Regions from separate parts of the Psychrobacillus sp. NPDC096426 genome, predicted to be linked through region 2. Evidence: riboswitches for the same ligand, from Rfam matches in the RefSeq annotation. Region 2 holds a riboswitch; the other holds the start of a gene.
The links. Region 2 has a riboswitch for S-adenosylmethionine ahead of metA (homoserine O-acetyltransferase MetA). Riboswitches for the same ligand answer to the same signal wherever they lie in the genome.
Positions count from the first base shown of each region.

Region 1: another riboswitch for S-adenosylmethionine. It lies ahead of ACIQYS_RS17000 (bifunctional homocysteine S-methyltransferase/methylenetetrahydrofolate reductase); the one in region 2 lies ahead of metA (homoserine O-acetyltransferase MetA).

Region 1 is NZ_JBIWEX010000022.1:35,123-42,791, reverse strand. Features, by position in the region: gene ACIQYS_RS17010 (protoporphyrinogen oxidase) at 1-40, shown strand, start outside; gene ACIQYS_RS17005 (nuclease-related domain-containing protein) at 241-1,131, shown strand; SAM riboswitch class I at 1,349-1,454, shown strand; gene ACIQYS_RS17000 (bifunctional homocysteine S-methyltransferase/methylenetetrahydrofolate reductase) at 1,635-3,494, shown strand; gene metH (methionine synthase) at 3,475-6,912, shown strand; gene ACIQYS_RS16990 (DUF817 domain-containing protein) at 6,958-7,669, opposite strand, start outside.
Region 2 is NZ_JBIWEX010000036.1:9,456-17,124, reverse strand. Features, by position in the region: gene ACIQYS_RS20765 (GrpB family protein) at 1-255, opposite strand, end outside; gene ACIQYS_RS20760 (MBL fold metallo-hydrolase) at 275-1,087, opposite strand; gene ACIQYS_RS20755 (GNAT family acetyltransferase) at 1,033-1,923, opposite strand; gene ACIQYS_RS20750 (DUF2268 domain-containing putative Zn-dependent protease) at 1,927-2,586, opposite strand; gene ACIQYS_RS20745 (alpha/beta hydrolase) at 2,812-3,453, opposite strand; gene ACIQYS_RS20740 (aldo/keto reductase) at 3,618-4,550, shown strand; gene metA (homoserine O-acetyltransferase MetA) at 4,589-5,497, opposite strand; SAM riboswitch class I at 5,581-5,688, opposite strand; gene ACIQYS_RS20730 (VOC family protein) at 5,842-6,771, opposite strand; gene abc-f (ribosomal protection-like ABC-F family protein) at 7,038-7,669, opposite strand, start outside.

The sequences.
Region 1 (7,669 bases), on a different contig from region 2:
TGGAAAAGAAACTGCGGAGTTAATTGCTGCAAGAAATTAATTTTAGATAAGAATGTGGGACCAAAATTTAATTTTGGTCCTTTTTTTATTGGCAAAATGAAATTGTTCGTGTTTTGATGGAATTTACAATTTTTGAGAATGTGATACGATGCGGATGGGGGTGGTTTATTGATCGTTAAAACACGTTCATATGAGTATAACTTGGTAGGCTTACAGTTTCTGGATAGGAGGTTGCCAGATATGCACGCTATGAAAGAGTTGATCCATTCCAAGGTGCAAGCTGCGAGAGCGGGAGTTAATGGTGAGGTAAGGGTGGATGATGTGTTTCAGAAATATTCATTTCCTTTTGAGTATGTAGTGCTACACGATGTAAGTTTAGAGTCCCGGGGGAAATTTCAGATGGACACGATTTGTTTGACGCAGTATTTCGCGGTTATTTTAGAAAGTAAAAATATCGGAGGGAGCTTGTCGTTTAAGGATAATCCACTCCAATTAGTTCGAGAGTTAGACGATGGGAAAATGGATGCATTTGAGAGTCCTGAGGTCCAAATTGAACGAAACAAGTATTTGTTGAGTGACTGGTTTCGTTCCATTGGTGTGGAGCTTCCTATTTATGGGGTGATTGTATTAAGTAATCCTAAAACAATCGTAGTGAATTCTCCGCATAAATTTCCAATAATTTTCCCACAAACGATTCCAGTATTTTTACGAAATATTCCAAGGGCCAAAGTTTATATGGATGTGCACCAAATGCATAATCTTGCGAAGGAAATCGTAGCAAGCCATCGGTCGTACATTCCTTATCCAATGTGCAAGAGATGGAGTATAGACCCACGTGATTTGTTGACAGGTGTGCTTTGTGAAAAGTGCGATAAGCTTGTGATGGTGAAGCGGAAAAACGGATGGAACTGTTTGAACTGTGGTCATGTGGATCGGCACGCCCATGAGAAAGCAATTCGAGAGTGGTTTGTGCTAATTGGAGAGAGCATTAATAATCGGCAGTGTCGATATTTTTTGCAGTTGGACTCTTTTCAATCCGCCTCACGTATTTTAAATTCGATGGGACTTGTTAGAGAGGGCACATCTAAAAGTAACACAATTTATAAGTGGATTTGGGATGAAAAAAGTTGAATCGGATAATGAACCAGCAGAATAGGATAATAGATGCTGATAATCGGATAATGAATGGGAGAAATCGGATAACCGACTAGGATAATCGGATAATCAGTACCATTAATCGGATAATACTGTAATCGCCATAACAAAATTAAGAAAATTCAAATCATTACTTGACGCTTCACCTTATTAAAGGTACGATAAAACTACTATATAAAAACTGAATATTAAATTCTTATCAAGAGAAGCTGAGGGACTGGCCCTTTGAAGCTTCAGCAACCTGCCGAATAGGTTAGGTGCTAAATCCAGCAGACGGTTAATAGTCTGAAAGATGAGAAGGGACGAATTTTGTAAACTCGTAAAGCCTTCTTTTTAAAGTGGGCTTTTTTATTTTTTATTTAGTCGGGGCGGATGTCACAGATTTTGTAAGGAGTTCATCGAACAAGTTCGATGCAGAATCTGGACGCACTGTTTTATGCGCCAAGGCGAATTTGATTAGATAGAGAGGATGAGTGCAAATGAGTTTGTTAGATAAGTTGAAAACGAATATGTTAACAGCGGATGGGGCGATGGGAACGCTCCTCTATTCAAACGGAATTGATTATTGCAATGAAGAATTAAACATCGAAAGACCAGAAATTATCGAAAAAATCCACCAGGACTATATTGCCGCTGGTGCAGATATTATTCAAACAAATACATACGGTGCGAATGCGATTAAACTAGCAAGATATGGACTGGAGAATCGTGTAAAAGAAATAAATGAAGCGGCAATTCAAATCGCGAAACGAGCTGCCGCACCAGGCGGACAATTTGTACTTGGAACAATAGGTGGAATTCGAGGGATTCGAAAAAGCGATGCAACTTTAGAGGAAATTATTCAAATGGTCGACAGCCAAGTAAATCATTTGCTTACTGGAAATCCAGATGGACTATTACTTGAAACGTATTATGATTTCGAAGAGTTAGCTGCGACTGTGACACATTTACGAAAACGGACGAATACACCGATCATCGCGCAAGTATCGATGCATGAGCCGGGTATATTGCAAAACGGGCTATCATTAAACGATGCACTACAACAGCTGGACGCAATAGGAGCAGACGTCGTTGGAGTCAATTGTCGTCTAGGCCCTTTCCATACGATACAAGCGCTCGAAGGGGTCACGCTTCCGAAAAGTGCATTCCTTTCTGCATTCCCCAATGCCAGTTTGTTGGACATGGAAGATGGACGTATTGTGTACGAATCGGAGGCTGATTATTTCGGTCGTGCGGCGCTAAACTTACGTGAAGAAGGGGTTCGATTGATCGGTGGATGCTGCGGAACGACTCCTAAGCATATCGAAGCAACCAAAAAAAGAATTGGTCATTTACCACCATTAACTAAGAAAGTCGTTGCCCCTAGAAAGCAGATTATCATTCGCGAGGCAGAGCCGAATATTAACGAACCGCTTCATGAAAAAGCACAAAAGGAACGGACGATTATTGTAGAACTAGACACTCCACGTCATCTAGATACGACAACTTTTATGGAAGGTGCTAATAAGCTTTACGATGCTGGTGTAGATGCCGTAACAATGGCGGATAATTCACTTGCTTCCCCTCGCATAAGCAATATGGCGATGGGGTCGATGTTAAAGCTGCAAAACAATATTCGACCACTTGCACATATTACTTGCCGAGATCGCAATCTTATCGGTCTGCAATCCCATTTAATGGGGTTGGATGCACTCGGTATTCATGACATTTTGGCGGTAACAGGAGATCCAACAAAAGTAGGGGACTTTCCGGGGGCCACAAGCGTTTATGATGTTTCAAGTTTGGAATTAATCCAATTAATAAAGCAGTTAAATGAAGGTATTTCCTTCTCGGGGAAATCACTTCGAAAAAAAGCAAACTTCTCTGTGGCGGCGGCTTTTAATCCAAACGTTCGAGTATTAGACCGCGCAGTAAAAAGATTAGAGAAGAAAATCGAGTGTGGAGCAGATTATTTCATCACGCAACCTGTGTATACAAAAGAAAAGATTCAAGAAATTTATGAAGCGACAAAACATTTAGCGACTCCTATTTTTATCGGTATTATGCCGCTTACAAATATTCGAAACTCCGAGTTCTTACACAATGAAGTGCCTGGTATCAAATTATCCGAAGAAGTGCTGGAAAGGATGCGAGCATGTGGTGAAGATAGAGAGCGTGCCACTGCAGAAGGAATCCAAATTTCCAAAGAATTAATCGATACAGCAGCGGAATTATTTCATGGTATTTACATTATTACACCGTTTTTCAGATATGACATGTCACTTGAACTAATTAATCATATTAAAGAAATTGACGGAAAGAAAGTGAGAGAGAACAGCTATGTCCAAACATCCAATTGAGCAGCAACTAGAGGTAAGAATTCTTATTATTGACGGTGCGATGGGCACGATGATACAAAATGCAAACCTTTCGGCAGAGGATTTCGGTGGGGAGCAATACGATGGATGCAATGAGTATTTGAATATTGTAAATCCTGGTGTCATTGAGCAAATTCATCTGGAATATTTAGAAGCTGGCGCAGATATTATCTGTACGAACACATTTGGTGGGACACCAGTTGTGTTGAATGAGTATGATCTCGGTGACCAAGCATACGATATTAACTTTCGCGCAGCCCAACTTGCAAAGAAATGCACGGAAAAATTATCGACTACGGATTGGCCACGTTTTGTAGCAGGGGCGATTGGACCGACGACGAAAACGCTATCTGTTACTGGCGGCATAACTTTTGATGAATTAACGAATGACTTTTATGTGCAAGCAAAAGCATTAGTGGAAGGCGGCTCTGATCTGATATTACTCGAAACGAGTCAAGATATGCTAAACGTTAAAGCAGCAACGATAGGAATTAAACAAGCATTCACAGAAACAGGAAAAGAACTTCCTATTATGATTTCCGGAACAATTGAGCCAATGGGAACTACTTTAGCTGGGCAAAACATTGAAGCATTCTATATTTCGATTGAACATATAAAACCGCTTTCTGTTGGACTGAATTGCGCAACTGGACCTGAATTTATGACAGATCATATCCGCTCTCTTTCTGAGCTCTCGGAGGGGTATGTAAGTTGTTATCCCAATGCTGGACTGCCAGATGAAGAAGGTCATTATCATGAATCACCGGACTCATTGTCCAAAAAGTTAAAAGGTTTTGCAGAAAAAGGCTGGTTAAATTTAGTCGGTGGATGCTGTGGAACGACTCCTGCGCATATTCGAGCAGTTCGAGAAGCAGTGGAAGGTCTCGCACCAAGAAAACGAGCGGAAGCTAGTCATGGCCATGTAGTTTCTGGAATCGAGCCACTCCTATATGATGAATCGATGCGCCCATTGTTAATTGGTGAACGGACGAATGTAATTGGTTCAAGGAAGTTTAAACGACTTATTATCGATGAAAAATTCGAAGAAGCCTCTGAAATTGCACGTGCCCAAGTGAAAGGTGGCGCTCATGTAATTGATATTTGTCTAGCAAATCCAGACCGTGACGAGCTGTCGGATATGACAAACTTTATGAAAGAAGTCGTGAAAAAAGTAAAGGCGCCGCTCGTTATTGATTCGACGGATGAAAAGGTTATTGAAGAAGCGTTGAAGTATTCTCAAGGAAAAACAATCATCAACTCGATCAACTTAGAAGATGGGGAGGAACGGTTTGACGCCGTTATGCCGCTCGTCAAAAAATACGGAGCAGCGGTAGTAGTTGGAACAATAGATGAAGTTGGAATGGCCGTCACACGTGAACGCAAACTAGAAATAGCAGAAAGGTCGTATAATTTACTTGTAAACAAATGGGGACTTGCACCGGAAGATATTATTTTTGACCCACTTGTATTCCCTGTAGGAACAGGAGATCAACAATATATTGGCTCCGCAGTCGAAACGATTGAAGGAATCCGTTTAATAAAAGAAAAGATGCCAAGGTCACTGACTACCCTAGGAGTAAGTAATGTATCATTCGGTCTTCCACCTGTTGGTCGTGAAGTGCTTAATGCAGTTTATCTATATCACTGCACGCAAGCAGGTCTCGATTACGCGATTGTGAATACGGAAAAACTAGAGCGATATGCATCCATCCCAGAGCAGGAAATTGAGATGGCAAATGAATTATTATTTACGACTACTGACAAAACACTTGCAGATTTCACTGACTTTTATCGAGATAAAAAGAAAGAAAAAACGGAAGCCGATATTCCGAAAACAGTACCTGAACGTCTTGCCTATTATATTATTGAAGGAACGAAGGAAGGACTTATTCCGGATTTAGAACAGGCACTTAATATGTACGATTCACCACTCGAAGTAATAAATGGGCCCCTTATGGAGGGGATGTCTGAAGTAGGGCGTCTCTTCAATGATAATCAATTAATCGTTGCGGAAGTTCTGCAAAGTGCAGGAGTGATGAAAGCATCCGTTTCCTATTTGGAACAATTCATGGAAAAAAATGCAGATGACTCTGGTAAAGGAAAAATCGTTCTTGCAACGGTAAAAGGGGATGTGCATGATATCGGCAAAAACCTCGTCGATATTATCCTAAGTAATAATGGATACAAAGTATTAGATATAGGAATAAAAGTCACTCCAGCGGAATTAATAGAGGTAATTCGAAAAGAGAAACCGGATATTGTAGGACTTTCCGGATTACTCGTTAAATCTGCTCAACAAATGGTCATAACAGCACAGGATTTTAAAGAAGCCGGTATAGATGTACCGATGCTCGTAGGTGGAGCAGCACTTTCAAGACGCTTCACGGAAACAAAAATCTCTGCAGAATATGAAGGACCAGTACTATACGCAAAAGATGCGATGCAAGGATTAGAGCTTGCAAATCGCTTACAAAATAAAGACGATAAGGCAACACTATTAGAAGAACTAACGATTCAACAAGAAAAACGAAAAGTAGCGGAAGCAAATAGAGCATCGAAACAAGCAGTAGCGGTTTTAACAAAACCAGTGAAGACAGTGCGAGAGGATGTACAAGTATATCAACCCAAAGACTTGCGCAGACATGTTTTAAAGGAATATTCCGTGTCGCATCTATATCCGTATGTGAATATGCGAACGCTAATCGGTCATCACTTAGGTTTAAAGGGATATAGTGATAAACTGTTAGAACAGGAAGATCAACGTGCGGTAGAATTACACGAACTTGTGACAGAGTTTTTAGGAGCAGATATATTAAAACCATCTGGACTATACCAGTTTTTCCCTGCACAATCAGATGGGGATGATGTGATCATTTATGATCCGAATGATGCCAAAACAGAAATAGAGCGTTATACATTTCCACGTCAATCGGTGGAACCTTATCTTTGTCTTGCCGACTACTTGAAATCGGTCGAAAGTGGCGAAATGGATTACGTCGCGTTTATGCTCGTTACTGCAGGACATGGTGTACGTGCAGCTGCAAACAAACTAAAAGAGCAAGGGAAATTTCTAGAGAGCCATGCTTTGCAAGCAACTGCACTAGAATTAGCAGAAGGATTCGCAGAACGCATTCATCAAGAAATCCGAGACCAATGGGGCTTCCCAGACGCAACCGACTTTACAATGCGCGAACGATTTGCGGCTAAGTACCAAGGGCAGCGCTTTTCATTTGGCTATCCAGCTTGCCCTAACCTTGAAGACCAAGCAAAATTATTTGGTCTTATCAAACCAGAAGATATAGGTGTGGAGTTAACAGAAGAATTCATGATGGAACCTGAAGCATCCGTATCTGCTATTGTATTTGCACATCCAGATGCGAGATATTTTGTAGTGGATTAACAATAAAACACAGCCAGCAGATTTGCAATCTGTTGACTGTGTTTTTTAATCTACTAGCTTAGTACCACTCTTCACTCTCTTCAATTGAGCTACAATAATAACACTAATAATAACAAGTAAAAACCATGAGCTTATTTTTCCTATATGCACAATTGACCATGTTGCTTCCTGATTAGGATATTGCCAAGCGCCTAAAAACGTCGTGATATTTTCAGCAATCCAAATAAAGAAACCAATCAACAGAAAAGCTAAAATCATATGCATTTTAAAAATTTTTTCATTGACTTGAAAAGTTACAAACGTACGGAAGAAAATAATGAACAATAAAGCTTTTAACACCCACCGTATATCATAACTAAAATGATGCGTAAAGAAGTTCAAATAGATAAGCAAACTGATACTAACGGCGAAAAATGGCTTTGGCCAGTTATACATATGCAAATCCATTCGTCTCCAGCTTTGACAAATGTAGCTTGCGACACTCGCATACATAAATCCACTGTATAAAGGTACCCCGAAAATCTTGCTATAAGCTTCTTCAGGATAAGCCCATGAGCCCATATGTATTTTAAATATTTCTAAAGCTAAGCCAATAATATGAAACAAACAAATAACTTTTAACTCATCAAATGTTTCCAGTTTGGATACAAGCATAAAAACCTGTGCAGCTATACAAATGATTAATATAAAATCATAGCGCGGCAAAAAGGGAACCGCGATCCACTTCGATAATGCAAGTGCTCCAAATATGATTACT
Region 2 (7,669 bases):
TCGAAGAAATCCGATTTTTTTTAGATCTTTCATAAGGGAAGTATCGACAAGTGCTATATCTTCAACACCTACTAAAATATCTATAATAGGCTTTGCTACCATTCCTATAATCGCGGTACTACCGATATGTTCTATATGATTATCCCCAATATTTGTAGCATCTTTTATTTGCTGCTTTACCCTCATGAACTCAGCATTCCATTCACTGGTATAAGGAACTAACTTCACTTCGTCTTTATTTAAACCTAACTTCAAAAAGTATCCTCCTCTCTTTTCACTGATCGATGTGTTCCTTTTCTTTCAACGCCAATTTTTTATTATCTTGATGAATATGCTTCATCCCTTCATAGAATATGTATCTTTCTTGTAATATTTCTTCCATATTTTCTTGATGAACAAGTAGTTGCTCAAGGTATTCTTGTGAAAACTTCAATCTATTTTGCATTTCTACTTTATTTTCAGTTGTATGACCGTGTCCAGGTACATGAAGGGAAATAGTATGTTTAGCAAAAATGTCATTTGCTTTACGCATCGATTGAACATATTCTAGATAACTGTCAAAAATAAATGGAAATTCAACATCTGATAAATAATCACCTGAAAGAAAGATTCCAGCAGGCTCAATTACTGTAAATAAGCCATCATCCGTATGACCAGGTGCTAAATAAAATGTTAACGTACTTGTCCCTAGCACTAATTCTTGTCCGTCTTCTGAAACGATGTAATTTACTTTTGGATATGTTGGTTTATAATTTCGCTGTAAATAATATTTTTGATCAAATGTATGTACTTGATTCATCGCATCCACTTTATGTTTATTTTCACTCAACTTCCTGCTAGCTATCACTATTGCATCAGGAAATGCACCTGAACCAATAATATGGTCAAAGTCACTATGCGTGTAGATGATATAAAGCTGTCTGTTCTTTCTTACTTGATTAACATACGCCTTTATCTCTTCCACTTCTTGCGGCAGCCAATTTGGATCGGTTAAAACAATGGCATCATCGAGCTCAATCACAGCTGAAGTAGTTAGATATAAGGAGCTTTGGAAAACTTTAATAGTTTCATTTTCATATTGGACCAAAATGTTTCCCCCTCGTTTCTATCATTGAATTTATTTTGATAAGTTACCCATGTAGGACAAGGATCAAATGGAAGAATCCTTAAAGAGAACATTGCATACGGACTAGTTGTATCAAATTCACCTTGTAAGAATTGAACATTTCGTTCTTTTGCATAGTGAATTTGTTTTATAAGCAAGCATTGTAGGAAATCAAATCTCACACTTCCACTCCAACCGAATTCAAATGTATCTAAATAAATAAAACTACCATCTACTAGTACATCATCAAGCAGAAGATTTTCCCATTCTTCTAACGATTTTTCAGCAACAGGATTATCTAAATGTGTCTCTTTATATGTTTTTCTTACGAATTGCAATAGTTTAGTCTTCAAAGGCGGGTTTACTAAAACTGCTTTCAATGTTTTAATTGAACGATTTTCCACAATCCATAAATCCTCATGTACTGCATCTACTTTCAATACAGGCATATAAGTTCTTCTAATTTCAATAAATCCACGTGATTCATAAAATTGCTTTAGATTAGTAGCTGTTTCCCAAATCGACGTTTGTAGTGGGAGGTTTTGCTTTCCCAATCTAGCATATAGCTTACTTTCTATTTCGCTACTATTATATAAAGGATTTGTTAATAGACGAAAATATGTACAATATGGATGAAAATCATTTTTCCAAGCCATTATCAGTCCCACTAGTTTGCCCTCTATATATGCAATATGTTTGCATATCAATTTATTACTCTTTAATATTCCAAGCAAATAATTTTCTTCGTGACAGACTTCTATTAGTTCCCTTACTTGTTCCTCATTTATATCATGAGATGAATCAATAATTATCGTCATTTTTCATGTCAACTCCGGATAATGTCCTTTTATAAAAGCAGGTATGTCTTGTTCTTGTACATGCGCCATTTCCGAAAAACTCATGCCCTTATTTAATAATAATTGAACTATTTCCCATCCCATGAAGTATGCTTCTCTTTCATGATTTGCTGTACCAGTGCCAAATGTGAATTTTTCAACAGCTTCAGCTGAGGAATCATTTAGAAATGGGTAAGCACCTTGAAAGATTTCTTTTTTATTACTATCCAGCCATCCTTCTTTATATTCGATATAGTTATAATCTGGATTCCCAGGAACTAGGTACTTACTAATCTGAGTTGCTAAGCCCTCTTGCAAAATAGTAGACGCAATCGTACGCTCCCACTCGGTTGCTAAGTTTGCTGTGTAAGTATGGACAACATGGGTTAATTCATGTACAAGCGTAATTTCCATTATTCCTTCCTCAATCGGCAAACACAATGCTAATTTCTTATCGGAAGTAGGAGTAACAAAAGCATTATTTTCTATTGCACCTACATAATAAACAACAACTAGACTTATCGGTTCATGACAATTTAACAATGATTTAACTTGATTTAAATAATATAGCAACTGTGTTTCATCTGGTTTCCACCGTTTTATGGCCTCCAAATATGTCGCATAATGAGGCCAAGCATCCTCCAATAGAGACCTAGCTCTTTTTCTACCTTCATCACCCGGAAGTACTGCGGCGAAATTATAATGTTGTTCCCATAGAGCCTATCGTTGCTCTTCATCTATAGTTGATTGAACAGATTTTTCATAAAAGTTTAGAAATTCTGGTACGAGATTCATTATTTCTGTATTATCCAAAAAATACACCCCTTATGATGAATACTATTCGTCATAAGGGGTGTATAATCCTTTAATTTAACTTATATTAGCTTCTAAAAAGGCAACTAAGTCTTGATGATTTTCTGCTGATACCCCATGTGCTACCGGGTAAGATTTGAATGTTACGTTTGCTCCTAGTCCAGTGAAATAATCCTTACTTGCAACTCCCCATTCAAATGGCAGCTTATTATCCAATTCACCGTGCGAAATAAATGCATTCAATTTATCCACCGAAAGCTTTGTGTATTCTTCTTTCACAAATGCTGGAATGTATCCACTCAGTGCAACGATTCCTTTTATTTTGTTACCCATTACTAGAGCTAGAGATTGAGTTAGGATTGCTCCTTGGCTAAAACCTAAAAGATATATTTGTTCGCCATCTACCGAATATTCTTCGATGGTATTCTCTATAAATGCTTGAAGGTCTGTTACCACTTTGTCAAATACTGCACGATGAGGTTTTCCGAATCCTTCAATAGTGAAAAATGCATAACCAGGTGGCTGGCTAATAGGTCCGCGAATACTAAAAATATGACATTTGTCTTTTAGGCTAGAAACCAGGCCTATTAAATCCTGCTCATTGCTACCCATACCGTGCATCAGAAATAATGCTGGATATTTTTTCGTTTCATCTGTAGTTTGTGGTGCGCTATGAGTATATGTAAATGTTGTGTTCATTCGTCTCTTCCTTTCTTAGTTAATTGCACTAATCATAGCATTTTATACTTTTGATTAACTAATTCTTTGTTTCAGAAATATCAATTCCTGAGCTAATTCCTATCAATATAGTAAGTATTAGGAGTAAAATGATAATGATTATTCTGAAAAGGAGTTGTTTTTAGATGAGTAAAAAAGTAGAAATCGGTAAAACAGGTTTGTTTGTGAATCCAGTAGGACTTGGGGCAAACGCAGTAGGAGGACATAATCTTTTCCCTAATTTAAACGATGAGACTGGAAAAGAGATCGTTCGCGCAGCAATTAATAATGGAATTGACTTTTTGGATACGGCCTTCATTTATGGGAAAGGGAGATCGGAAGAGTTAATTGGAGAAGTATTAAAAGAAAGTAAAAGCCGTCACGAAATTGTCTTAGCTTCAAAAGGTGCGCATAAATTAGAAGATGGACAATTTTTAATAGACAACTCTCCTAAGTTTTTAAGAGAAACAGTGGAAAATAGTTTGCGCCGTCTTCAAACAGACTATATTGATTTATTTTACATACATTATCCAGATGAGGACACGCCAAAAGAAGAAGCAATTGGAACACTTCACCGGTTAAAAGAAGAAGGGAAAATTCGAGCGATTGGTGTTTCAAACTTCACACTAGATCAATTAAAAGAAGGTAACCAAAATGGATATATTGATGTTCTTCAATCTGGTTATAATTTGTTAAATCGAAATGCAGAAAATGATTTTATGCCATATACGTTGGAGCATAATATTTCCTTTATCCCTTATTTCCCACTCGCTTCAGGCCTATTAACAGGAAAATTCGATAAAAATAGTACATTTGAAGATGGCCGTTCCAAAAATCCATTATTCCAAGGAGAAGCATTTGTTCGCAATTTAGAAAAAGTAGAACAACTTCGTCAAATAGCTAATGATAAAAGTGTTGCGATTTCAAATGTTGTACTTGCCTGGTATTTAGCGAAAGATGCAATCGATGTAATCATTCCCGGAGCGAAAAAACCGGATCAAGTTTTAGATAATTTAAAAACACAAGATGTGCAGCTTACACCTGACGAGGTTGCGGAAATCGATCGTATCTTTAAATAAATACCATCACAGAGCGAACTTCCGCTCTGTGCTTTTGTTTATTCCCATTCGTAAGGTGTTTGTTGGTACACATAATAGTTCAACCAGTTAGAAAATAATAAATGCGTATGTGAACGCCATGTATTTAATGGTTCTTTAGATGGATCATCGTTAGGAAAATAATTTTCCGGCACATCTATATCAATTCCTTTATCCACATCACGGCTATATTCGTCTGCTAGAGTTGTCGCATCATATTCTAAATGACCAGTAACCATTATATGTTTTTCATCTTTGGAGATAATAAGAAATACGCCGGCTTCGTCAGATTTAGATAGTAAATTTAATCTTGGTTCGTTTTTAATTTCATCATAAGAAACCGATGTATAACGGGATACTGGTGCGTTAAATACATCGTTAAAACCTCGCACTAGATTCACCGTTAAATCAGATAGCTGATGAGCAAACACACCAAAACATTTCTTTGGTAAGTCATATTTATCGATTCCATAATGATGGTATAGAGCTGCTTGTGCTCCCCAACATATATGTAAAACGGACGTAACATTCGTTTTTGCCCAGTCCATTATTTGGACCATTTCTTCCCAGTAATTTACTTCTTCAAATGGCAAATGTTCAATAGGGGCCCCGGTAATAATCATACCATCGTACTTACGGTGTTTGATCTCTTCGAACGTTGTGTAAAATGTATCTAAATGCGTTTTACTTACATTTTTAGATTCATGAGAAGCCATATTCATAAAAGTAACATTCACTTGTAATGGTGTATTCCCTAAAAGTCTTAACAGCTGTAGTTCTGTTTTCTCTTTTTCAGGCATTAAATTTAATATTATGATATTGATAGGACGGATGTCCTGCTCAGTAGCACGTTCTTCATCCATCACGAATATCTTTTCTTTTTTTAAAATTTTAGTTGCTGGCAAGTGCTTTGGTACATTAATCGGCATTGTCTTTCTCTTCCTTTCTATGTAACATAAAAAAAACCTCTTTTCTTATAGATAAGAAAAGAGGGTGTATTGATAGCTCTCTGTTCTTATCTCTCAAGATAAAAAAATCTTGTAGGAGTTAGCACCTTTCTGACAACTCAGAGGTTGCTGAAGCTTCACAGGGCCATTCCCTCAGCTTCTCTTGATAAGAATATTAAATTTGTTTATTTAATCTTATAAAGATTATCACGGGAAAACTATTTGTGCAACTATTTAGAATTAATAAATAAACATTTATTTAAACCTTGTTGTTATTAAGCAAATAAAGACCTCCCAAAGAAATATTAGGAAGGTCTTTAATTATGCTAATGTAAATTTTGTATTTCAAAAATGATACCATTTCCACTTGGATCTTTTGTAGAAAGTGTTTGTTCATGCATTTGTATATCATAATTGTGTTGTTTAAACTGTTTTTTCAATTCTTCCAAAGCCTCATTTGTTGGAAGTACTATTGTGTATTCTTTTAATCCAGTTGCATTTGCTTTTGGCTGAGGATTGTTTTCCCCCGCCCAAACATTCCCTGCAATATGATGGTGATATCCACCTGCTGAAATAAAAAATACAGACTCTAATATTGTTTGTTTTTCGAATCCAATAACATCTACATAAAATTTTGTAGATTCCTGTACATTTCCTACACGTAAATGCACATGTCCAATTTTAGTTTCAGCTGGAATACTACCATCTGTATCAAAATCCGCAATTTCAGCTAACTCTTTAAGATCTAACGGATTACTCCCACCTGGGTATTTGGACCAGTCTTCTACTGCTCGATCTGCGTAAATTTCAATTCCATTTCCTTCAATATCATATAAATAAAATGCTTCACTGTAGCCATGATCACTTGCGCTATCTAAACGAGCAATTGGGATGAAACGTTCAAAATGCGTAAAACGCTGTTCTTGCTCCCTTGGGCTATCTACCGTCTTTTTGCTTCGTAAAATATGAAAAAACTTCGTTGCAAATGATTCCCTAGTCGGCAATAAAAATGCTGTATGGAAAACGCCGGTGCTTCTTGAAGGCTGTAATTCATCTGCTGATTTTTCTAGTACTAAAATTGCTTTTTTACCACCTTTTCCAGCAAGTAAAGCTTTTGTATTATCCTGTTGAATTACTTGTAATCCAACAACATCCTCGTAAAATGCTATTTGTCTTTCTAAATCCATCACTTTTAATACAACATGTCCAATATATGTATCTGGATGAATAACAAATGGTTGTTCTGTCTTTGTCATATAAACTCTCCCAACTTTCTTTACTTAGCCAATCAATAGCTTCTAAAGATACTCTATACTAATCCCTAGTTTTTTTATGGGTTTATATCACATTATCATTTACTTTTTTTATTTGCAATAGTTTGATTAATATGATTAACAAAATAAAACCCTTTCCAATGGAAAACACTATTTGGAAAGGGTTTACTATTAAGTTTTATAGCAACTAGAAAAACCAAAAAATATTGCTACAATTATTTGAAGTTATACAATTTATATAACTTGTTTCAAGTTTCATTCTCCATCCATTGTTCCAATAACTCCTCTAATAGCTGAACACGTTGTTTTTTTGTTTCCATCAATTGCTCATATTGCTCCCAGTCATTTTCCGACTCTATTTGCTCAGTAAATAATTTAATTTCCTTTTCTACTTTAGCGATTTCCTCTTCTACCGATATATCTTGGTTCGCCTTTGTTTGTATCGGTTTAATTGTTTTCTTTGTTTCCATCAATGTAATCGGGTGGTGTTTTTCTTGTAACTCCTCCCATTTCGCACGAGCCCAATCGTATGGACCTTCAAACGTTGTTAGCTGTCCTTGGTCTAGCCATACTGTTCTTGGAAATAGCTTATTTAAAAAGTAACGATCATGAGAAACAGCAAGTATCGTTCCTTGGAAGTCTTCTAATGCATCTTCTAATACTTCTCTCGAATCGATATCTAGATGATTAGTAGGTTCATCTAGCATTAATAAATTTATATCTTGATGCATTAGTTGCGCAAGACGTAGGCGCATTCGTTCTCCGCCACTTAAATCGCCTACTCGTTTAAATACATCGGGTCCGTAGAACATAAATTTAGCTAATATATGGCGTGCATCCCCTTCAAAGACATTTACTTCACTTCGAAACACATCAATGA